4 regions of the Natronocella acetinitrilica genome follow, and region 4 is predicted to be linked to each of the others. Evidence: predicted binding sites of a transcription regulator. Region 4 holds the regulator's gene; each other region holds the start of a gene.
The links. Region 4 encodes sigma-54, which starts transcription at its own class of promoters, with help from an activator protein. Its sites were predicted from a motif close to TGGCANGNTNCNTGCTT; they were not measured.
Positions count from the first base shown of each region.

Region 1: J2T57_RS21415 (PEP-CTERM sorting domain-containing protein) is a predicted target of sigma-54. The motif match lies at 2,577-2,593, and genes of this name have one in related genera.
Region 2: glnK (P-II family nitrogen regulator) is a predicted target of sigma-54. The motif match lies at 3,356-3,372, and genes of this name have one in related genera.
Region 3: J2T57_RS19475 (HupE/UreJ family protein) is a predicted target of sigma-54. The motif match lies at 3,061-3,077, and genes of this name have one in related genera.

Region 1 is NZ_JALJXV010000014.1:42,283-47,730, reverse strand. Features, by position in the region: gene J2T57_RS21425 (PEP-CTERM sorting domain-containing protein) at 1-558, opposite strand, end outside; gene J2T57_RS21420 (PEP-CTERM sorting domain-containing protein) at 774-1,487, opposite strand; gene J2T57_RS21415 (PEP-CTERM sorting domain-containing protein) at 1,768-2,523, opposite strand; gene prsT (XrtA/PEP-CTERM system TPR-repeat protein PrsT) at 2,707-5,448, opposite strand, start outside.
Region 2 is NZ_JALJXV010000011.1:55,409-60,856, reverse strand. Features, by position in the region: gene speE (polyamine aminopropyltransferase) at 1-37, shown strand, start outside; gene J2T57_RS19540 (ABC transporter permease) at 42-848, opposite strand; gene J2T57_RS19535 (ABC transporter ATP-binding protein) at 833-1,441, opposite strand; gene J2T57_RS19530 (ammonium transporter) at 1,548-2,798, opposite strand; gene glnK (P-II family nitrogen regulator) at 2,832-3,170, opposite strand; gene ubiK (ubiquinone biosynthesis accessory factor UbiK) at 3,519-3,773, shown strand; gene J2T57_RS19515 (YifB family Mg chelatase-like AAA ATPase) at 3,804-5,300, shown strand.
Region 3 is NZ_JALJXV010000011.1:47,341-52,788, reverse strand. Features, by position in the region: gene ureC (urease subunit alpha) at 1-925, opposite strand, end outside; gene J2T57_RS19490 (urease subunit beta) at 922-1,242, opposite strand; gene ureA (urease subunit gamma) at 1,254-1,556, opposite strand; gene J2T57_RS19480 (urease accessory protein UreD) at 1,560-2,405, opposite strand; gene J2T57_RS19475 (HupE/UreJ family protein) at 2,414-3,010, opposite strand; gene J2T57_RS19470 (amidase) at 3,260-4,771, opposite strand; gene J2T57_RS19465 (AAA family ATPase) at 4,782-5,448, opposite strand, start outside.
Region 4 is NZ_JALJXV010000002.1:340,278-345,725, reverse strand. Features, by position in the region: gene J2T57_RS04945 (PTS sugar transporter subunit IIA) at 1-62, opposite strand, end outside; gene rapZ (RNase adapter RapZ) at 59-925, opposite strand; gene J2T57_RS04935 (HPr kinase/phosphorylase) at 918-1,382, opposite strand; gene ptsN (PTS IIA-like nitrogen regulatory protein PtsN) at 1,433-1,909, opposite strand; gene hpf (ribosome hibernation-promoting factor, HPF/YfiA family) at 2,018-2,356, opposite strand; gene J2T57_RS04920 (RNA polymerase factor sigma-54) at 2,430-3,938, opposite strand; gene lptB (LPS export ABC transporter ATP-binding protein) at 4,139-4,888, opposite strand; gene lptA (lipopolysaccharide transport periplasmic protein LptA) at 4,885-5,337, opposite strand; gene lptC (LPS export ABC transporter periplasmic protein LptC) at 5,375-5,448, opposite strand, start outside.

The sequences.
Region 1 (5,448 bases), on a different contig from region 4:
AACGCTCCGGCGACGCGCAATGACGAGACCAAGCAGGCCCAGACCGAGCAGCGCTAGGATGCCAGGCTCAGGCACTGAGGCAGTAGAGCCCACTTCGAAGCGTACCCAGTCAAAGTCCCAATCCCGTTCGCCGCCGAGGGCGAGCCGTACGTCGACAAATTGCTCGGCGCCAAACGTTTGCTGAATGAAGCTCACGCCGTCTGCGCCCCGGTTGTCGACATTGACGCCGCTATGGATGGTGTCGCCAATTACAATCGGATGGGGGCTCGTGCCGGTTTGTACGCCGTCGATGCGGGTTTCGAAGAACGCTTGAGAATTCGTTTCATTGAAGAAATCGAGAGTGACGAAGCCAGGCCCACTGTCACTGAAGAGGACATAAGGCACCTCTTGCCCTTCACGGCCCGGAACTTCCTGATCGAAGTTTTGCTGGTTGGTGCTATTCGGCTCCCAGCCGAAGTCGTTGCCGATCGGATCCCCTGTGATCGGCGCGGCCGATACCGCAAAGGCCATCCCACCCAAGAGCCCTGCTAGGGCGACCGTCTGTGCGGTTGTCTTCATCGTAAATCCAAGTCGCATAAATCCCACCCTTTTGTTGCGTTCATAATGTCAGTGCATGAACATCAACGCAGGAATACTGCCAATGGCGTAAGTCACTGAGTTCAGGTGGGTCAGGCTGGAGATATCGAGTTTGGTGGATCAGGTTGTAAGGAACTTCGACAACACAAAAAAGGGGCACCGCGCAGGTGCCCCTAGAAGAATGCTGTAGGCAAGGTCTACTTGCTGCGGCGGCGCCGTGTGGCGGCTGCAAGACCAAGCAGGCCGAGTCCGAGCATGCCGAGTGTGGCGGGTTCCGGAACCTTTGTAGCCGCCTTCTCGTTGTAGAAGGTCAGGTGAGACAGGCCGGTGAGGTTACCGTTATTCGGGTTGGTCGGAGTAATCCACGACCCGCTGGTCACCACTTGGGCGGCATTCAGGCAGTCAAGGGTGAGCAGGCTCACGCCGCTACCGTCACAGAGGCCAGCTTCATCCTCACCAACTACCCAGAACAGGTTGAAGAAGTTGCCACCCTTGGCAGCCCAGAACCGAACGCCCGGGTCACCGTCACCAGGGGTGTAGTTCCAAGTCCCTTCAGAACCAGTTCCGAAGCTGAATTCCGAGCCATCGATATTGGGATACAGAGCTGAGTTTGTCTCCCATTCGTCCTCTTCGACGTCGTATTTGGCGATGACCGGTGAAATCTTCACGTCACCTTCATCGCCTGCGTTGAAGATCTGGCAACTTCGAAACCCTTGGCCGAAGAAACCAGAACAATCATTGCCGTCGATGGTGGCCGTGATGAGCACGCCGCCGAATGCTGCCGCTGGGAGCCCCAGGAGCCCCAAAGTGCCCAGCCCGATTGAGCCGAGCTTCCATCCTGTCCAGACCGACCGTTTACTGTTCATCTCATGCACCTCGCGCATACCAAGTTCCGCTTGGCACGGATCCATCTATTCGTACGGTTAAGTAAGCATGTCCCGTGCCACCTGCAATATGTATTATTTTTTTATAAAAATCAGGTGCTTGTGTTTTGGTGCATCGCGTGTGTCGGAGTGAGCTGTAAAGAATTCCGTCTATGGCTTGTGTCGAGGGAGGGGGGGCAAGGCTGGGTGACGGTGCGTTACGCGCTTTGCGCTAACACACCCTACGGGACCCGGGGACAAGAACGGGTTCATAAGAAAGAAACGGGGCCCTGAGGCCCCGTTTTTGATACTGCAAACTCGCTGAGGATCAAGTTAGGTCGGAAGACTTCCGACGGCGGCGTGCTGCTGCGGCCAGGCCGATCAGGCCAAGTCCCAGCATGCCCAGCGTTGCGGGTTCCGGCACGCGGCCGACGGTCACGTCGTCGATACCGAAGCCGTCATCCCGGTTGTTGGTTGCGATCTTGATGCTGCTGATGTCTGAGCTGGCAAAGAAGGTCAGGTAAAACACCTTGCCGTTGCCCATGGATCCCTCGAACAGATCCTTGATAAACAGGCTTGTGCTGGTGCCATCTGTCAACGTGAAGTCGAAGAGCCCACCGGCGTCATTCGGGTCGGTGATGAAGAAGCCGACAGAGTTCACGCCGCCAATCGGCTCGAACAACAATTCTCTGGAATCGTTGCTGTCCAGCCACTGGCTGCCCGGCTTATCGGTAGTGTTAAAGCGGCCGCCGTACTCACTGGAGGCATTATCCAGGATCAGCAGTCCACTGCAGCTATTGTACTGCTCGCAGATGCCACCTGAACCAGCCTGGACCTGCGTGAAGTCTCCGACCGAGGTGTTGATCGACGTCGGCAGATCAGTGTCGGCCGTCGTATTGACAGTGAAGCTCTCGAAGTCCTCGGTGATGTAACCCGGTGCGAGCCCGGCCTTGAAGGCTGCTTCGGCTTCTTTGGCCGCAGTCTCACCCTCACCGCTGATCGACCAGGTCAGAGTCGCACTTGCCTGTCCGGCAAACAGCAGCCCTGCCGTCAAAACACCTGCCGTGATTGCTTTATTCCACATGATGTCCTTCCTTTCCCTGTTTGGGCGTTGCCCACCTGTACGCACACTTGTGCATGCGAGACCTGTGCCAACAAGGAAACGTCCTATAAAACAGCCGCATGCGTAGTTCCACTTTGGTGCGCAAGCGGACAATGTAAGGAAGGCCGACGACCCGAATGGGGTCGTCGGCGGGTGTGACGGGGGTTAGAGCGTGTTCAGAATGGCGCGGGCTTCGTCGCTCCAGGCGGCGGTTTCTTCCAACTCCAGCGCGCGATTAAGGGCATCCCGGGCTGCGTCCGTCTGGCTGTCTTCCGCCAGCGCAACGCCGTGGTGATACTGGATTTCGGCGTTGTCCGGCGCTGCCGCGGCCGCACGCCCCAGCAGTTCGACGGCGTTGTCCACGTCGCCGGTCTGGAAGTAGATCCATCCCAGGGTATCCATGACTGCGGCGCTCTCCGGTGCCAGGCTGTACGCAGCGCGGGCGGTTTCCAGAGCCCGACCATCGCCAAGCTGCTGATAGAGCCAGGCCAGGTTGTTGAGCACCACGGCATTCTCGCGATCGGTCAGGTCCGCCAACACGCCATAGTGGCGCGCAGCGTCTTCATACTGCTCGCGCTCCAGATACCAGTTACCCAGCGAGAACCGCGCCTGTGGGTTGTCCGGGTTGCGGTCGATCCACTGCTCCAGCGGGTCGGCCGGGCGTTCCACACCCGCTTCTTCGCGGTTGGCGACCAGTGGGCCCAAGGCTTCGGTACGCCCCAGTTCCACGGCGCGGGCGTAGGCGGTAATGGCGGAATCCACGTCATCCAGTGCGGAGTGCGCGTGGCCCTCCAGCAAGGCGCCCTCGGCTTCTCCGCCTTCCACGCCCTGAAGCCCCCGGGCAGTCTGCAGGGCAGCGTCGGGATCACCCTGCTGCAACTGCAGGCGTGCCAGCGCCGAGCGGGCATCGAGTCGCCCGGGGTGGTCCCGCACCAGCCCTTCCAGCGTATTGCGAGCGGCAGCGTTATCACCAGCCATGCCCTGGGCACGGGCAAGCTGGAAGAGTAGATCAGGCTCTTCCGGCACAATCTGCTGGGCGGCTGTCAGGCTCTCCAGCGCGGCGTCTGGTTGTCCGGCCTCTAGCCTTGCCACACCCTGCAAGCCCAGGGCAACCGCGTTATCGGGTGCTGCGGCAACGGCGCGGTCGGCGGCCTCCATGGCGGCTTCCGGATTGCCGCGGCTCAATTGCAGCCGCGCCATGGCGAGCGCTGCCTGCAAATTGTTTGGTGCCAGGCGGTTGGCTTCGTTGAGCCACCGTTCGGCTTCGGAGTTCTCGCCGCCACGGCGGTGCAGGTCGGCCAGCTGCAACATGGCGGGCACGTTATCGGGCTGCCGCTCAAGCCCTTCTCGCAGGTAGCGAATGGCCTGCTGCCGGTCGCCACTGGCGGCGGCCACCAGCCCCAGGTTCATCAGCGGCTGAACGCTGTCCTGGTCCAGTCGCCGTGCCTCTTCGAAGGCGCTGCGGGCGGATTCGAGATCCTGCAGGTTAAGGTGCACGCCACCCAGCAGATTGTGGGCAGAGCTGTTGTCGGGGTAATCCTCAACCAGGCGTCTTGCTTCGCTCATGGCGCGATCGCTGTCACCGCCCTGAAGGGCTGCGATCACCAGATACTGCCGACGGGTGAAATCTTCCGATTCGTCATCGGATTCGATCTGCTCGAGCATGGCGCGCGCCGGGTCGGTGGCACCCTCGGTGACCAACGTCTGCGCAAGCCCAAGGCTTGCGCGCTGCACGCTGGGGTTGGTCTGCGCCATCTGGTTGAGGTCGGCAATGACGGCCTCGATATCGTCGCCGGCGGCACGGCTTAACAGCGACATGGCCTGCCGGTCGTCACCGGCGGCGCGAATGCCCTCGGCCAGCACGCGGTTGGCCTGTCGCTCTTCGTTATTCATGCGCAATGCCGCAACAAGCATGATGCGCGCCTGCACGTCGTTTGGCGTTGCCGAGATCACGCGTTGCAGCATGGTGATGGCCTGGGCGTATTGCTCCTGCTCCATGCGAACAGCGGCCATCAGCCGCTGACCAGGGATGCTGTCCGGTGCCGCCGACAGGGTGCGCTGCAGGTGCTCGTTGGCACGGTCCACGTCGCCATCCTGCAATGCGATCAGCCCAACGAGAAAGTTGGGGTAGGGGTGGCGCTGGGCCCGGCGGTGCATGCGCTCGGCCTGGCTGCGAGCATCGTCGATGCGCTCGGCAATAAGCAGCGTCTCGATGTACTGCCCGTGGGCGTTGAACTGCTCACCCCGCGATATCCCGAGCGGTGGCAGCTCAAGCAGCTGACTGTAAGCGGCAATGGCGTCGTCGAGTTGGCCACCACCACGGGCAACCTGCGCCTTGACCAGCAGGGCAGCAGAGGAGTTCGGTTCGACTTCCAGCGCCCGATCCGCATAACTGTTGGCGGCAGTGGCGTCGTTGGTGGTCTGTGCCAGGCGAGCCGCCGCAACCAGGGCGGGGAGTGAGCGCTCGTCCAGCGCAAGCGCCTGTTCAACCAGTGGTGCAGCCTCCGCAGGGTTCTCGGCCTGAATGTGTGCCTCGGCGTGAGCGGCCAGCAGTTCGGCCCGCAGGCTGTCATTGCCAGCGATATCGGGGTTGATGTCGCGCAGAACCTCTTCGTGCTTGCCCTGGCGCAGCAGCGCTGTCGCCAGCAGGGGCTGCACACGATCCGAGGCAATGCCCAGCCGGGCGGCGCGGCGCAGCGCATCCTCGGCACCTGCATAGTCACCAGCCAGCACGCCCACCTCGCCAAGGCCGAAGCGCGCCTCGGCATGGTCGGCGTCTTCTTGCAGCACCGCGCGGTAATCGGCAATGGCCGACTCGTAGCGTCCCTCGGCCTGCAGGCCCTGGGCACGCTCCATCAGGTCGTCGATGCTGTCGCCACAGCCCGCCAGCAGCAGTGCCAGCAGGCC
Region 2 (5,448 bases), on a different contig from region 4:
GTTCTGCAAGAAACTCATGGCCGACAGGTCGGGCTGACTACTCAGCCCGACGATTTCAGGCGATCCAGGCGCAGCCGCTGGCGACCATCGAAGAGCCGGCGACTGCCCACGAGGACCGCCACCACCGTCCCAAAGCCGGTACCGACGGTGATCAGAAACATGACCAGGATCTGATACTTCACGGCCAGCGCAGGGGCCGTGCCGGCCAGGATCTGGCCGGTCATCATGCCCGGCAGGCTTACCACCCCCGCCGCCGCCATGGCGTTGATGGTGGGAATCATGCCGCTGCGCATGGCGTCCCGGCGAATGTCCGCCACCGCGGCGCGCCAATCCATCCCCAGCATCAGACGACCCTCGATGACCTGGCGCTGGCGCCAGGCACCGTCGGTCAAGCGGTCCATCCCCAGGGCCACGCCGGTCATGGTGTTGCCCAGCATCATGCCCAGCAGGGGGATTGCGTACTGGGGCGTGTACCACGGCTCGGGACCGATGATAAAGGCCAGGGCGAGGACCGTCACGGTGAAGGAGGACAAAAACATGGACACCGTGCCGATGCCGAACGCCCAACCCCCGACCAGCCGGTGCTTCTGCCGCGACATAACCTCGTAGCCAGCAATCAAGAGCATGACCGTGGCCATGAGCGCCACCCAGGGCAAGGACGCCACCGCGAACAGCGCTTCCAGCACAAAGGCGATGATCGCGAGCTGAATCACTGTGCGCAAACCGGCGACAAGCAGATCCTTCCCCAGCCCGAGTCGCCCCAGGTGGGTCACCCCGGCAAGTGCGACGACCAGGGACGCGCCGATGGACAGCTGCCACCAGGACAACTCGATCACGCCACCCTGCATGGAATCTCCCGGAGCGCTTCGCCACGAATCGTGAAGTGTCGATGAGCCACTCTTTCGATCTGCGCCGGATCATGAGCGACCCACAGTACGGGAATGCCCATACGTCCGGCATAATCCCGCAACCAGGTCTCGACGCGGCGCGTGGTATCTCCGTCCAGATTGGCGGTGGGCTCGTCGAGCAGCAGGGCCCGGGGCATCAAGGAAAGCGCTCGCAGCACGGCGAGGCGTTGCTTCTCCCCGGATGAGAGCCTAGACACCTCCCAGGCGAGTACCGAATCCGACAGGCCGAAACCATCCAGACTGCCAGGCAAGGGTTCGACGAAATGGGCAGCGACTGTCTCGGCCCACCAGGCGCTCTCGGCTGGCACAAGCATGACCCAGCCGCGCCAATGATGGGCCGCAACCCCGGATTGCCGGTCATGGCCGATAAGCGCATCACCTCCGTGGGCCTCCAGATCGGCCACCGCTCTCAACAGGCGACTCTTGCCGGAGCCGGACGGGCCGGAGAGGCAGACGATCTCGCCGGGCTGAACGGTAAGGGACACTTTCCGCAGCGGCCCAACCGTCAGGTCCTCAATCACGAGTGCGTCCATGGCCGATCAATCTACCGACTTTGGATTCTGAAGTCAGTGCTTGACGCAATAACAAACCGGGCGCCATGAAGGCGCCCGGTTTCTTACTACAAATGACGGTTTCGACCTACTTTGAAGCCTTGCCGTCGAACTCCGGATAGGCTTCCATGCCGCACTCGAGGATGTCGAGACCTTCGACTTCTTCTTCCTCACTCACGCGGATACCCATCGCGGACTTGAGAATCGCCCAGACAATGAAGCTGGTGATGAAGACCCAGCCGAAGATGGCGCCGAGGCCGATAATCTGGACAAAGAAACTGGCGTCGCTGTTCCACAGCAGCACCGCCATGACACCCCAGATACCGCAGGTGCCGTGGACAGAGATCGCACCGACGGGATCATCGATCTTCAGCTTGTCGAGACCGATGATGGAGAACACCACGATCACGCCACCGATGGCGCCGATTATGACGGCCATCAACTGGGACGGGACATCAGGACCGGCAGTGATGGACACCAGGCCGGCCAGCGCGCCGTTGAGGATGAAGGTCAGGTCGGCCTTACCGAACATGGCCTTGGAGAGAATCATCGCGGCGATCAGACCAGCCGCGGCGGCCAGGTTGGTGTTGGTGAACACCAGGGCCACGGCGTTGGCGGACTCTACGTCGGACACCTTCAGCTCGGAACCACCGTTGAAGCCGAACCAGCCCAGCCAGAGAATGAACGTACCGAGCGTCGCCAGCGGCAGGTTGGCGCCGGGAATGGCGCGCACTTCACCATCCTTGCCGTACTTGCCCTTACGCGGCCCGAGCAGGATGACACCAGCCAGTGCAGCGGCCGCGCCGGCCATGTGCACGATGCCGGAACCGGCATAGTCGGAATAGCCCAGGGCATCCAGCCAGCCTTCACCCCAGGACCAATAGCCCTGGACGGGATAGATGACACCGGTCAGCACGATGGCGAACACCAGGAAGCTCCACAGCTTCATGCGCTCGGCGACAGCACCAGAGACGATGGACATGGCGGTTGCCACAAACACCACCTGGAAGAAGAAATCGGAGGTGTTGGAGTAGTAGATGTCACCATCGCTACCCAGCACTTCGGAAACGCTGTTATCCAGGTCGAGGCCGAAGCTCAGCCCGGGGATAACGCCATTCGGACCACCGCCGTACATGACCTGGTAGCCGAAGAACAGGTACATGATGCAGGCGACGGAATACAGGGAAATGTTCTTGGTCAGGATTTCGGTCGTGTTCTTGGAGCGCACCAGGCCGGATTCCAGCATGGTGAAGCCCGCAGCCATCCACATCACAAGAGCACCGGAAATCAGGAAGTAGAACGTATCCAGCGCGTATGCGATTTCAATTGCTTGATCCATCTTCTTTTCCTCGTCAGAAATCAGGGAGCCAGATCAAAGAGCGTCCTTGTCGGTCTCGCCGGTGCGAATACGAATCGCCTTCTCAAGTTCGAAGACGAAGATCTTGCCGTCGCCGATCTTGCCGGTGTTGGCGGCCTTGGTGATTGCCTCGATAACGCTGTCCACCAGGTCATCGGTAATGGCAACCTCCAGCTTCACCTTCGGCAGGAAGTCGACGACGTACTCGGCGCCACGGTAGAGTTCGGTGTGACCCTTCTGACGCCCGAAGCCCTTTACTTCCGTCACGGTGATACCCTGCACACCGATTTCCGAAAGGGCTTCACGCACGTCGTCCAGCTTGAAAGGCTTGATGATCGCGGTGATGAGTTTCATGCCCAGTGTCTCCCTGATGCGTTTTTGCCGCTGCGCGGCATCGGAACATGCCCTCCGGACTTCCGGAGCGGTTGATTGCAGGCCGGGATGGCGGCGGAATTTCGGCAACGGCTACCGTTCCGTGGTCGCTGCCTGCCGGATCGGCCGCCAGGCCGACGCTCCGACACCCGACTTGACAGCGGTGAGAGCATTTCCCGTGCCATTTGTTGTGAGCCCTTGTAAAACGTGGTGTTATTGGCCGAAGAGAGCCGACGACGCACCGCAGCAATCACGGATACGCACCGAATTAGTGCAAAATGCGCTTTCTTGGTGCAGACACAGACCGATTTCGAGAGGAGGGAATGCACCATGCTGGACCCCAAGACACTCGATGAGCTCAGCCGGAAGTTCAGCGAAAACCTGCCATCCGGCCTGCGCGAATTTCAGCGCGAGGTAGAACAGAACATGCGGGCCGCCATGCAGAGCACCTTCCATCGCATGGAACTGGTCACCCGTGAGGAGTTCGACGCCCAGTCAAAGGTGCTGGCCCGCACCCGCGCCCAGCTGGAAGCACTGGAAGAGCGGGTTAGCGCACTGGAAGCGCTGGTCAAGGAATCCGAGTAAACAGCAGCAATACACCCAGGGAAGGGTCACATGACAATTGCCATTGCCTACGGCAGGGCCGGGATCGGCGTTGATGCGCCATTGGTAACGGTGGAAGTCCACCTGGCCAACGGCCTGCCGGCTTTCTCCATGGTGGGGCTACCGGAAACGGCGGTAAGAGAGAGCCGCGACCGTGTCCGTAGCGCCATCGTCAATAGCGGCTTCGACTTTCCGCGCAAGAAGATCACCGTGAATCTGGCTCCTGCGGACCTGCCCAAGGACGGCGGCCGCTTCGACCTGCCCATTGCCATCGGCGTACTGGCCGCGTCAGGGCAATTACCGTCTGAACAGCTCCCGCACTGGGAATTCGCCGGGGAACTCGCCCTCACCGGCGCCCTGCGTGCCGTGTCCGGCGTGTTGCCGCTGGCAGTCCAGACCCGCCGGGCCGGCCGCCGGGTGATGGTGCCCAGCGAGAACGGTGGCGAGGCGGCCCTGGCTCATCCCGGTGAGAGCTTCGGCGCGGATACACTGAACGCGGTCACCGCCCATCTCCGTGATGACGCACCACTAACCCCGTCCGAGCCCCTTACCCCGTCAGAAACCCTGTCCGTTGCCGACCTCTCGGCGGTGAAGGGGCAGGCGCGGGCAAGGCGCGCGCTGGAAGTTGCCGCCACGGGTTGCCATTCACTGCTGCTGGTCGGGCCACCCGGCACCGGCAAGAGCATGCTGGCGTCACGATTGCCCGGCATCCTGCCGCCCATGACCGAAGATGAGCGCCTGGCCTCCGCCGCCGTGCGGTCACTGGCCCGGGCCGGCTTCTCCGCAAGCGACTGGAATCACCGCCCTTTCCGCGCCCCGCATCATTCGGCATCGCCGGTGGCCCTGGCGGGCGGTGGTAGCCGTCCGCGCCCGGGAGAAATTTCCCTGGCCCACAACGGCGTGCTGTTTCTCGATGAACTGCCGGAATTCAGCCGCCACGCCCTGGAGATCCTGCGCGAGCCGCTGGAGACAGGCCATGTCACCGTCTCCCGGGCAGCGGCCCAGGTTGAGTATCCGGCCCGCTTCCAGCTAGTCACCGCCATGAATCCCTGCCCCTGCGGTCACCTGGGCGATCCGGTCAAGGACTGTTCCTGCAGCCCGGACCAGATCGCTCGCTACCGTGGACGCATCTCGGGACCCCTGCTTGACCGCATCGACCTGCAGGTGGAAGTGCCGCGCCTGCGGCCGGAAGAATTGCAGGATGAAGCGCCCGGCGAAAGCAGCGATGTGGTGCGGGACCGCGTACTGGCCGCCCGCGAACGGCGCCTGGCGGAGAGCGGTTGTGCCAGCGCCGCCATTGCCGCCGACGCCATTGAGGCCGCCTGCGGGCTGGGTGCCACCGAACGGCGCTTTCTCACGGAAGCGCTGCACCGGCTGGGGCTCTCCGCCCGGGGCTATCATCGCGTGCTGCGGGTGGCCCGGACCATTGCAGACCTGGCGGGAGACGATCGCGTGACCGTGGGTCAACTCGGTGAGGCTCTGGGCTATCGGCGGGTACTGAACGAATAGCAGAGGGGCAATGGTCAGCGTTGGTTTGGTGCGTTACGGCCTTTGGCCTAACGCACCCTACGGGAGGCCGTGCAAATTGCTTGGCCGGCATGATGGGCGGGCTGCGGGCACGGCTGAATGTAGGGTGCGTTAGCGCTTGCGCGTAACG
Region 3 (5,448 bases), on a different contig from region 4:
TGTTCACCGTGAATGGCCGCGTCGGGTTGGTGCTGGAGGGCAGCACATTCGGCTCGCCACAGGCCTTGATGATGTCCGGCGCATGGCCGCCACCGGCCCCTTCCGTGTGATAGGTATGGATGGTCCGGCCCTTGAAGGCGGCCAGGCTGTCCTCGACGAAGCCGGACTCGTTCAGAGTGTCGGTGTGGATGCAGACCTGCACGTCGTATTCCTCGGCGACGCCGAGGGCACAATCGATGGCCGCCGGGGTGGTGCCCCAGTCCTCGTGCAGTTTCAGGCCCAGGGCACCAGCCTCGATCTGCTCCTGCAAGGCACCAGGCAGGCTGGCGTTGCCCTTCCCGAGAAAGCCCAGATTCATGGGAAAGCCTTCCGCCGCCTGGAGCATCCGGTGGATATTCCAGGGGCCCGGGGTGCAGGTGGTGGCATTGCTACCGGTAGCCGGGCCGGTGCCGCCACCGAGCATGGTGGTCACACCCGAGGTCAACGCCTCCTCGATCTGCTGCGGGCAGATGAAATGGATATGGGCATCGATACCACCGGCGGTCACGATCTTGCCCTCGGCGGCGATAGCCTCCGTGCCCGGCCCCACCACGATATCCACGCCGGCCTGGGTATCCGGATTGCCAGCCTTGCCGATGGCATGAATGCGTCCGTTCTTCACACCGATGTCGGCCTTCACGATTCCCCAGTGATCGAGAATCAGCGCATTAGTGATCACCAGGTCCACCACCTCGTTGGCGAGGCGCTGGCTCTGACCCATGCCGTCGCGGATGACCTTGCCACCGCCGAACTTCACCTCGTCGCCATAGACGGTGTGATCCCGCTCGACTTCGATCACCAGGTTGGTATCACCGAGGCGCAGCCTGTCACCCGTGGTGGGGCCGAACATGTCGGCGTAGGCCCTGCGCGAGATCCTGTTGCTCATGCCGAACCCCCTTTCAGTGGACCCATCACACGACCCTTGAATCCGTAGACCGCCCGTTCGCCCGCATAGGCCACCAGCTGCACGGTGCGCGCCTGGCCCGGTTCGAAGCGCACGGCGGTGCCAGCCGGGATATCGAGACGAAATCCCAGCGCCTGCTCACGGTCGAACTGCAGGGCGTCGTTCACCTCGAAGAAATGGTAGTGGGATCCCACCTGTATGGGGCGGTCGCCGCTGTTGGTCACGGACACGGTGACCGTGTCCCGGCCTTCGTTCAGCGTGATCTCGCCGTCCGCCGGCAGCACTTCTCCTGGAATCATGGCTGCACCTCCTATCGAATCGGCTCATGCACGGTGACGAGCTTGACCCCGTCGGGAAAGGTCGCCTCCACCTGGACCTCGGGAATCATCTCGGCAACTCCGTCCATGACGTCCTCCCGGGTGAGTACCTCGGCACCGGCGCTCATCAGCTCGGCCACGCTGCGCCCGTCCCGGGCACCCTCGAGGATGGCGGCAGAGATCAGCGCCATGGCCTCCGGGTAGTTGAGCTTGAGCCCCCGGGCCTTGCGCCGCTCGGCGAGCAGTGCCGCAGTGAACAGGAGCAGCTTGTCTTTCTCCCGTGGTGTGAGTTCCATCGGTCAGGTCCTCCAGATTCTCGGTGGGCAGGCGGGTCGCCCCAGAACGGGCTCCCGCAGCAGCGTCCAGGCGCGTTCGAGCAGTGCCCGCACCGGCTCTGCGCCCGGGCCAAGGCAGCGCAGCACTAATAAATCGTCGAGTCGTGTCACTCCCAGGCGCAGCGTATCGGCACCGTCCAGGTTTTCCCGGAGTTGTTGTTCCAGACCAGGCGGCGCGGGCGTGGCCACCAACGTGCCGATCACCGTGCGCCCCCCAAGACCCCAGGGTGCTGTCAGCAGTCTGTCGCCGGCATCGAGCCGCAGACGCTCATGCAGGCAAATGACACCATCCCGGAAGACGCGGAGATCCTGCAGGCAGGCGCCGCTGGCATAGTGATCGCCGCTACCGGGGCGCCCAAGGCAGACCACGTCCCAGGCGCACAGCCGGGCCTCGCCGACCAGATCAAAGCGATTGCGCAGGTTGACGTCGCAGCCACCGTGCAGAATGGTCTCGGCGGGCAGAAACTCCAGCGCACCGCCATCGGCAACCGTGAAGTGCTGATCCTGCTCGGCACGATGGCCGCCGCTGCGGTAGAACTTGGCGGCAGCCGGAGTCGTCAGCACGGCATGGGCGCCAGCAGCCACATCCACGTCAAGCAACAGCCGGTCTCCGCCAACCACGCCCCCTGGCGGGTGAATCACATAGCTATGGCAGGGTTCGCCCTCGGGGTGGAAGCTGCGCTGCACCAGCAGCGGCCCTTCGTGGTAACGATGAGCCAGCACGGTGCGGTCGCGACGCCGCGCGTATTTCAGCCGCAGACGCGCCAGCCAGCCGCCGGCTTCAACGACGTCGGGAACAGCCGCCGCCATGGGGCGGCCTAGACCAGCAGGACCAGATAGACCGCACTCGCCGCCAGCAAAGCCAGACCGGCGGTGCGGGACACCGATGCCTGCGCCATTCGCCGCTCTGCGAATCGCCAGGCCGTGACGCCCGCCGCCAGTAGCATGCCAGAGGCGATCACGAATCCGGCACCGAACAGGTTGCCGGAAAGCCCCACGGCCATTTCGGCACCGTGGGCATGACCATGGAAAACGGCAAACAGGCCCGCAAGCACACCGGCCGCCGCCACGGGCAGCTGTCGCTTGACCAGTATCAGCAGCCCCACCAGGGCCAGCGAGCCGACGATGCCGAACTCGATGATCGGCAGCGAGGCAGAGCCGAGACCCAGCACGAATCCAATCACCAGGGCCGTGATGAAGCCCGCCGGAATCAACCAGAAGGTGCGGCGGTCCGCCTGCTGTGCGGCCCAGAGACCGACGCCGAGCATGGCGAGAAGATGGTCCAGACCCAACAGAGGATGCAGGAAGCCCGCGCCGAAGCCACCGTGAGCGTGGGGGTGGGGATGGGCGAGCACCAACGCCGGCACGGCCAGCAGCGTCAAGGCCGCGATGATTGACAGCACGATCCGTTTCACGGGGTAACCTCCATTGCGAAGCCGGCTATTCGAGTGTTGCTGCGAAGCGCCTGCATGGTGCGTGCCACGCCAGGGGCATGCCCAACCCGCGCCCGCAGCCATCCGCACGCGTGCCGCGCGAATCTCCGCAGCGCAGATATACCCTGGGCCTGACCGCCTTCCCGCGTTGCATGTTCGTCGAGCGATCTGACGCACTATAACGGTGCAATCGCACCAATATTGCACCGAGCCTGCGCGGCCGCGTTCGCTTCAGGAAGCCTTCATCTGAAAGGCATGGGCTGCCCGCAATACGGTTGCGTCCTCCCAATGCCGGCCGATCAGCATCATTCCGATCGGCAGACCGTCGGACATGCCCGCCGGCACGCTCATCGCCGGATGACCGGTAACATCGAATGGCGCAGTGTTGTAGAGGTTACCCAGGGCGCTGGCCATGATCGTTGGTAGCGATCGATCGGCCGGCTTGCGCATGGCCTTCATCGGTGTCGTGGGGAGTACCAGCAAGTCGACATCCCGCAGGGCCTCGTCGTAGCCCGCCTGGAGACGCCGCCCCAGATTCTGGGCCTTGGCGTAGTAGTGGCGATTGTAGCAAGTCGACATGTAGTGTCCGGCCAGCACCGTGGCCTTGACTGTCTGGCTGAAGTCGCGGCCACGGGCCCGGCGTGCGCGGCCGAAGAAATCGATCAGGTCCGTTGAATAGTGGCCGCGGGCATTGGTGCCGTAGGCGTCCCCCCAGACCATGAGCTCCGTGGCGCCTTCGTTGGCAATGGCAACCCAGAGCACCAATCCGTCAGCGTGCATCGGCACGGAGACTTCGGAAACGCTGGCGCCGGCCTTCTCCAGCACCGATGCGGCCTGGCGCACGCCGTCGTCCACGTCGGCCTCGCTCATATCCGGGATGGCAAAGCCCTCGCGCAATAGCCCAACACGCAGTCCGGACAGGCTGTCTCCCAGCGAGGTCAGGTAGTCGTCAGTGCGCACGTCATACTGGCGCGGATCCAGCCCGTCGGGGCCGGCGATGACTTGTAGCATCCGTGCACAATCCTCGGCGCTGCGGGCCATGGGGCCCGTGTGATCCAGGGTTCGCTCGATGGGGAATATCCCCGTGTAGGGCACCAGACCCTTGGTCGGCTTGAGCCCATAGCAGCCGCTCCAGGAAGACGGCATCCGGATTGACCCGCCCTGATCGCCACCCAGCGCCATGTCCACCTCGCCGGTGACGACCACCACAGCACTGCCGTTGGACGATGAGCCCGCCATGTGATCGGGGTTGTGGGGGTTCTCGGGCTGCGGCTCCGGGTAGCCGGTGCAACCGCCGCCGTCGAAGCAGAAGGCCGGAACGGCAGTCTTGCCGATGATGTGGGCACCCGCATCGAGCAGGCGGGTCACCACCGTCGCATCCTCCCGGGGAACGTATCCTTCAAGGATGGGAGAACCATTGAGCATGGGAATGCCTGCGACCAGGACATTATCCTTGATGCCAACGGTGCACCCGGCCAGTGGTCCGCTGTCGGCCCCGGGAATCGAGCATTTCCAGGCCCAGCCGTTATTCGGGTTCTCCTCTCCCACCGGTCGATAGCCGACACTTGCTCTCGGGTACTTCACCGGGAGCAGTTCGTCGGCATACTCGTCAATGCGGGCATAGATGCCGAGACCGGCGGCAACGGCGGCTTCGTACTCCACCAGTTCCTGAGGCGACAAGTCAAAGCCGTACTCGTCGGAAATGGCCTTCAGCGTGGACGGACCGGGTGGCTTCACCGACATGTTGTTCTCCTTAAGTGTTTGCGACCGCACGAAATCTGACCTTGCCTGTCTTCAGGTGCGCCTCCAGCGACTGAAAGCCGCCGGCGCTGCGGAATTCCGTGAGCAGGAAATGGGCTAACGGTGCCTCGATGCGATGACGCATGGCGCGACGCAGGGACCGGGCGCCATACTTGCGATCAAACCCCTCCCTGGCGATGTGGGCCCGCACCGATGGCTCCAGCTGCAACTCCACGCTGTGCTTGCGCAGACGGCGATTGAGGCGAACCAGTTCCAGGTCCACCAGTTGCTCCACCACGTCCCCGTGAATCCAGTTGAATACGGTGATGGTGTCGATACGGTTGACGAATTCGGGCACGAAACGGCGCAGCAGTTCCCGCTCCATCATCTGGTAGAGTTTGTCGCGGCGGCGGCGCGCAGGCATCGGGAACAGCTTGCCCGGGAAGCGCTCGCGACGCTCCTCGAAACTCTGAAGGCGGCGCGCACCCAGGTTGCTGGTCATGAACACCAGGGCGTTGCGGAAACTGTAGGTGCGCTCCCCGGAGGCGACGGTGAGCATGCCGTTGTCGAACACGTTGAGGAGCGCCTGGACGACTTCGTCCGAGGCCTTTTCCAGTTCATCGAATAGTACGATACCCGGCTTGCCCAGGCTGCCCTCGATCAGTTCCTGATTGAGAATG
Region 4 (5,448 bases):
GCCGTCTCCAGCAACTGCTGGCCGATGGCATTGTGGGTGACCAGCAGAATGCCCACGCTCATGAGAGTTCCCGGTGACGCATGGAGACCTGTCCGAATTGGCGGGCGAAGTGCGCGGCAAGGCGTTCCGACAGGTAGACAGAGCGATGCTGCCCACCAGTGCAGCCGATGGCAATGGTGAGATAGCTGCGGTTGTCCCGCTCGAAGGCCGGAATCCAATGAGCTAGAAAGTCCCGGATATGCACGTACATCTGCTCGACCTGGGGCTGTGCCTCAAGGTATTCGGCCACTGGTTGATCGCGCCCGGTCAGCGGACGCAGTGCCGGCTCCCAATGAGGGTTGGGCAAACAGCGGACATCGAACACGAAGTCGGCGTCCGCGGGCACGCCGTGCTTGAAGCCGAAGGACTGGAACAGGATGGACAGCCGGGCGTGATGACCGCCCAGACGCTCGTTGATGATATCCCGCAGCTGATGCAGCGTGGTGGTTGTCGTATCCACCAGCAGATCGGCCCGCTCCTGAATGGGCGAGAGCAGATGCCTTTCAACCGCGATGGCCTCGGCCAGCGGCCGATCGTCGGCGCTTAGCGGGTGGCGTCTGCGGGTTTCGCTGAAGCGCTTGATGAGTGTGGCGTCATCGGCGGTTAGAAAGACGATCTCCGTCTTGACCCCGTGAGCGCGGAGATGATCGAGAAAGCTTGGAAACTGTTGTAGATCCCCTGGCCGGTTGCGCGCATCAATGCCGACAGCGAAATCCTGGCCACCATCGGTGCCGAGCAGGCCGAGGTGCGCGCCCAGACCGGAGAGCAGGGAGATGGGCAGGTTGTCGATGCAGTAATAGCCGGCATCTTCCAGGGTGTGCAGCGCGACGGTCTTTCCAGAGCCGGACAGGCCGCTGACGATGATCAGGCGCCGGGCATCAGCCATGTCTCATCTCCCCATCGTGAGTCCGGGCTACGGCCTCCAGCAGCAACGGCAAGGGCCGACCGGAGGCAACCGGCAAGTGCAGTCGCCGCAGGCAGATGCCCCCCAGCGTGACTGCATCCCATTTGCCATGCAGACGTGGCCAGCTGGCCCATTGTTCCCTGGTTGGCTGCACGAGGTTAACCACGACGGCGATCTCACATTGGTCGGCGCAGCGTGTCTGCCGCAGTGGGCCAAGCCCGCGCACTTCGAGTAATCCGTGCAAGGCTGCGGGGGCATATCCGGTCAGACGGTCCGCCGTCACCGAGAGTTCTACCGCATCGTCTGCGACAAGCGTATGGCCGCGATCCATCAGCGCCAGGGCCAGATCGCTTTTGCCAATGCCGCTGTCACCAGTCAGCAGCACGCCTTTGTTGAAGATCCGGACTAAGGTCCCGGGGATGACGGTTGCCGTTGTCATGGCGCTGTCCGACAGCTCGGTCCGGTCCTGGTCGAATAAAATTCCGGGCATCAACCGTCGGCGGCCTGGTCGCCGTTCCAGGCCGTCAGCAGATCATGCAGGGCAGACGCCGAATCCGCTTCGCGCAGCCGGTTGCAGAATTCAGGGTCGCTGAACATCTCCGCCAGCCGCGCGAGGATCTGCAAGTGCTCGTCGGTAAAGTGCTCCGGCACGACCAGGGCAAACAGCAGATCCACCGGCTGTCGGTCGAAGGCATCGAAATCGATGCCTTCGGGAAGCTTGATGAAAGCGGCAGTGGCGGTATCGCTGCCTTCCACGCGGGCGTGAGGCAAGGCAACGCCTTTGCCAAGCCCGGTGCTCCCGAGTTTTTCGCGACTTATCAGCTTGTTGAAGATAGCGCCCGCGTTCAGACCGGCTGCTTCGCCCGCCACGAGTTCGCTGAGCACTTCCAGCCCGCGTTTCTTGCTGGATACGGCCACATCGCAGCCGATGCGGTCCTGGGTCAACAGGTCGGCAATCTTGATCATTGGTTTGCACGCCGGATCGCCGATCCGGCCCCGCCCCTGGGCAAACGGCCTGCCCGTTCAGTGTATGTCGACCGGAGATGCCGCCCAGGGCATCGCCGGCCAGCCTGGTCACTCCTCGAGATCACCACCGGCCGCTTTCGCCTGAAGGCCTTCGACTCGATGATGGTCGGTGAGTTTCTCCTTGTGCTTCTTCACCTGCCTGTCCAGTTTGTCGATCAGTGCGTCGATGGCAGCGTACATGTCTCCGGACACCGCGTCCGCGAACAGTTTCGCGCCGCCAAGCTGCAGTGTCGCCTCGGCCTTCTGGTCAAGTTTTTCCACCGTCAGAATCACGTGGGCGTCCACCATGTTGTCAAAGTGTCGCTCAAGACGGATGAACTTCTGCTGAACGTAGTCGCGGAGAGAATCGGTCAGATCAACGTGATGGCCCGTAATATCGACTTGCATGGCGCTCTCCTTAGTATCTCTTATTCAGGGCCCTGGGTGGGGGCGGCCGTTTACCGGGCCGACGACACCGCGCTCAGGCAATGCGCTTTCGTTCGTTGGATGAAGCGATGGCCATGGACTCCCGGTACTTCGCCACCGTGCGTCGGGCGACATTGATGCCTTCATCCTTCAGTATGTCCGCCAGTCGGCTGTCGCTGAGGGGTTTGCTCTCGTCCTCGTCGGCGATCAGTCGTTTGATGCGTGCGCGGATCGATGTTGCGGAGCACTCCTGACCGTCCACGGTATGGACATGGCTGGAAAAGAAGTACTTGAACTCGAATGTGCCCCTGGGGGTATACATGTATTTCTGGGTCGTGATGCGGGAGATGGTGGACTCGTGCATCTCCACCTCTTCGGCAACTTCCCGCAGCACCAGCGGCTTCATCGCCTCCTCGCCAAACTCGAAGAAGTCCTGCTGATGATTGACAATACATGTGGCGACTTTCAGCAGCGTGTCGTTGCGACTGCGCAGACTCTTGATGAGCCACCGTGCCTCCTGCAGATGCTGCCGTAGGGTCGTATTCTCGTTACTGCTGTCCGCCCGCCGCACCAGACTCGCATAATAACTGTTGACGCGCACCCGTGGCGTTGCCTCCGGGTTCAACTCGACTCGCCAGGCACCTTGAACCTTGCGCACGTAGACGTCCGGAGTCACATATTCGGCCTGCCGGTCACTGATCTGCGAGCCGGGCCGTGGATCCAGGGTGCGGATCAGCGCAAGGACGTGCTGCAGCTCTTCCTGATCGAGCTTCATGCGCCGGGTCAGCTGGGCGATCTGCCGGCTGCCGAGCAATTCCAGGTGCTGGTCAACGAGACGGATGGCCGGCTCCAGCCAGGGCGTGTCCGGCGGCAGGACCTGTAATTGCAGTAATAGCGCTTCCCGCGGGTTCACCGAGGCAACCCCCAGGGGATCGAAGCGCTGGATGAGATGGCGCACGGCCTCGACCTCATCAAGTTCGACTTCCCACTCCGGGGGTAGCGCTGCGAGGATGTCGTCCAGGCTGCTGCTGAGGTAGCCGTCGTCCCGCACCGAGTCGATGATGGCCTCGCCGATGGCGCGATCGCGCTCGTTCAGCGGACTCAGTTCGAGTTGCTCCTGGAGGTGGTCCTGCAGACTGCGACTGCTGCTGGAGCGGCTCTCCCAGGAGTCCATCTGCTCATCGCTGTCGCCGGCGCTGTAGCTGGTGGCTCCGTCATAGACGTCGTTCCAGTCGGAATCCAGGGGCAGGTCGTCGGGGATATCGTCGGGTGCGGTGTTGTTGGACTCGTCGACTTCCCGTTCGGCAACCTCGCGGCGGGCTTCATCCCGCTCCGCCTGCTGTCGGGCTTCGGCATCGTCCCCATCGCGGTTGTCGGCGATGGCTTCCTCGTCGATTTCGTCGTCGTGTTCACTCGCCGGTTCCAGCATGAGGTTGGAATCCAGGGCCTGCTGGATCTCGGTGCGCAGCTCAAGTGTCGATAGCTGTAACAGGCGGATCGCCTGCTGCAGCTGTGGGGTCATTGTGAGGGTCTGGCCGAGTCGAAGTTGTAGCGACTGTTTCATGGGCAGGGGGTTACCGGATTACATGGTAAATGGGCGCCGGAGCGGCGCTGCCATTGATCATGTAGCCTTTTTGTGGTGCCGGATTCCGCATGCATTCAACGTCGTGGCGAAGCGTCCGGATCATCGTAACGGAAAAGACAGGCGCTGAGAACAGCGCATGGCCCGAGTCTTGCGTGTCAACGGGTTCGCCGTGGCCATGATCACATGCGGAAACCTTCACCGAGGTAGACTTCCCGCACCCGCTGGTTGGCCAGAATGTCTTCCGCGCCGCCTTCGGCAATGACTTCCCCACCGCTCAGAATGTAGGCACGCTGGCAGATGCCGAGGGTCTCGCGCACATTGTGGTCCGTGATCAGGACGCCGATTCCCCGGGCGGCCAGGTGGCGGATGATCTCCTGAATATCCAGGACGGAAATGGGGTCGACCCCGGCGAAGGGTTCATCCAGCAGAATGAAACGCGGGTTTGCCGCCAGCGCGCGGGCAATTTCCACACGGCGCCGCTCGCCCCCGGACAGGCTGATGCCCATCTGGTCGCGCAGGTGACTGACGTTGAACTCGTCGAGCAACTCACCCACCCGGTCTCGGCGCTGTTGCCGGTTGAGTTCGGGCCGGGTCTCGAGAATGGCCATCAGATTGTCGGCAACGCTCAGTTTGCGGAACACCGAGGCTTCCTGGGGCAGGTAGCCGACACCACGCCGGGCCCGTACATGCATGGGCAGTCGGGTGATGTCCTTGCCATCCAGTTCGATGCGACCGCCGTCGGTGGGCACGAGGCCCACCACCATGTAGAAGCAGGTTGTCTTGCCAGCGCCATTGGGCCCGAGCAGGCCCACCACCTCACCCGTATTCACCAACAGGGATGCGCTACGCACCACGACGCGCTTGCGGTAACTCTTCTTGATGTCCACCACGCGAAGCGTGCTATCGGCTTCAGCGGGCACAGCGCTCATTCTTCATCCTCGGGGAACAGTGTGATGCGGATGCGTCGGCCGGTATCGTCATCGCCCCGGGCATTGACGACCTCGGTTTCCAGATTGTATTCGATGACCTCACCGGTGAACTCGTTGCGCCCGCGGGTGATGCGGCCGCCGTCCATGAGGATGATCCGTTCCGGTCCGGTGGCAAAGTACTCCATGCGCGGCGCATCGGCCCTCACCAGCGCCGTGCCGTCGTCGGGCTGCTGGGTATAGACGGCGGGGCGGCCCTCGACGATGACCCGGGAGAGCTCGCGACCCTCGCGGGTGGTGTGCACCGTCATGCGGTCGCCGGTGATCTCGCGCAACCCCTGGGTCATGACCACGTTGCCGGTATAGACGCTGACCCCGGAGACATTGTCTATTTCTGCTTCGTCCGCATCCAGGTAGATCGGTTCGGCCGCAGCGGCGCTCGTCAGTACCAAGGCAAGGACTGAAAGTGCAAGTCGGCCCAGGAGCCGATTAGTCGACGGCAGGTTCATATACGCCTCTGACCTCCGAGAGCATCTCGATCTGTTGTCTGTCCAGGTAGCCCC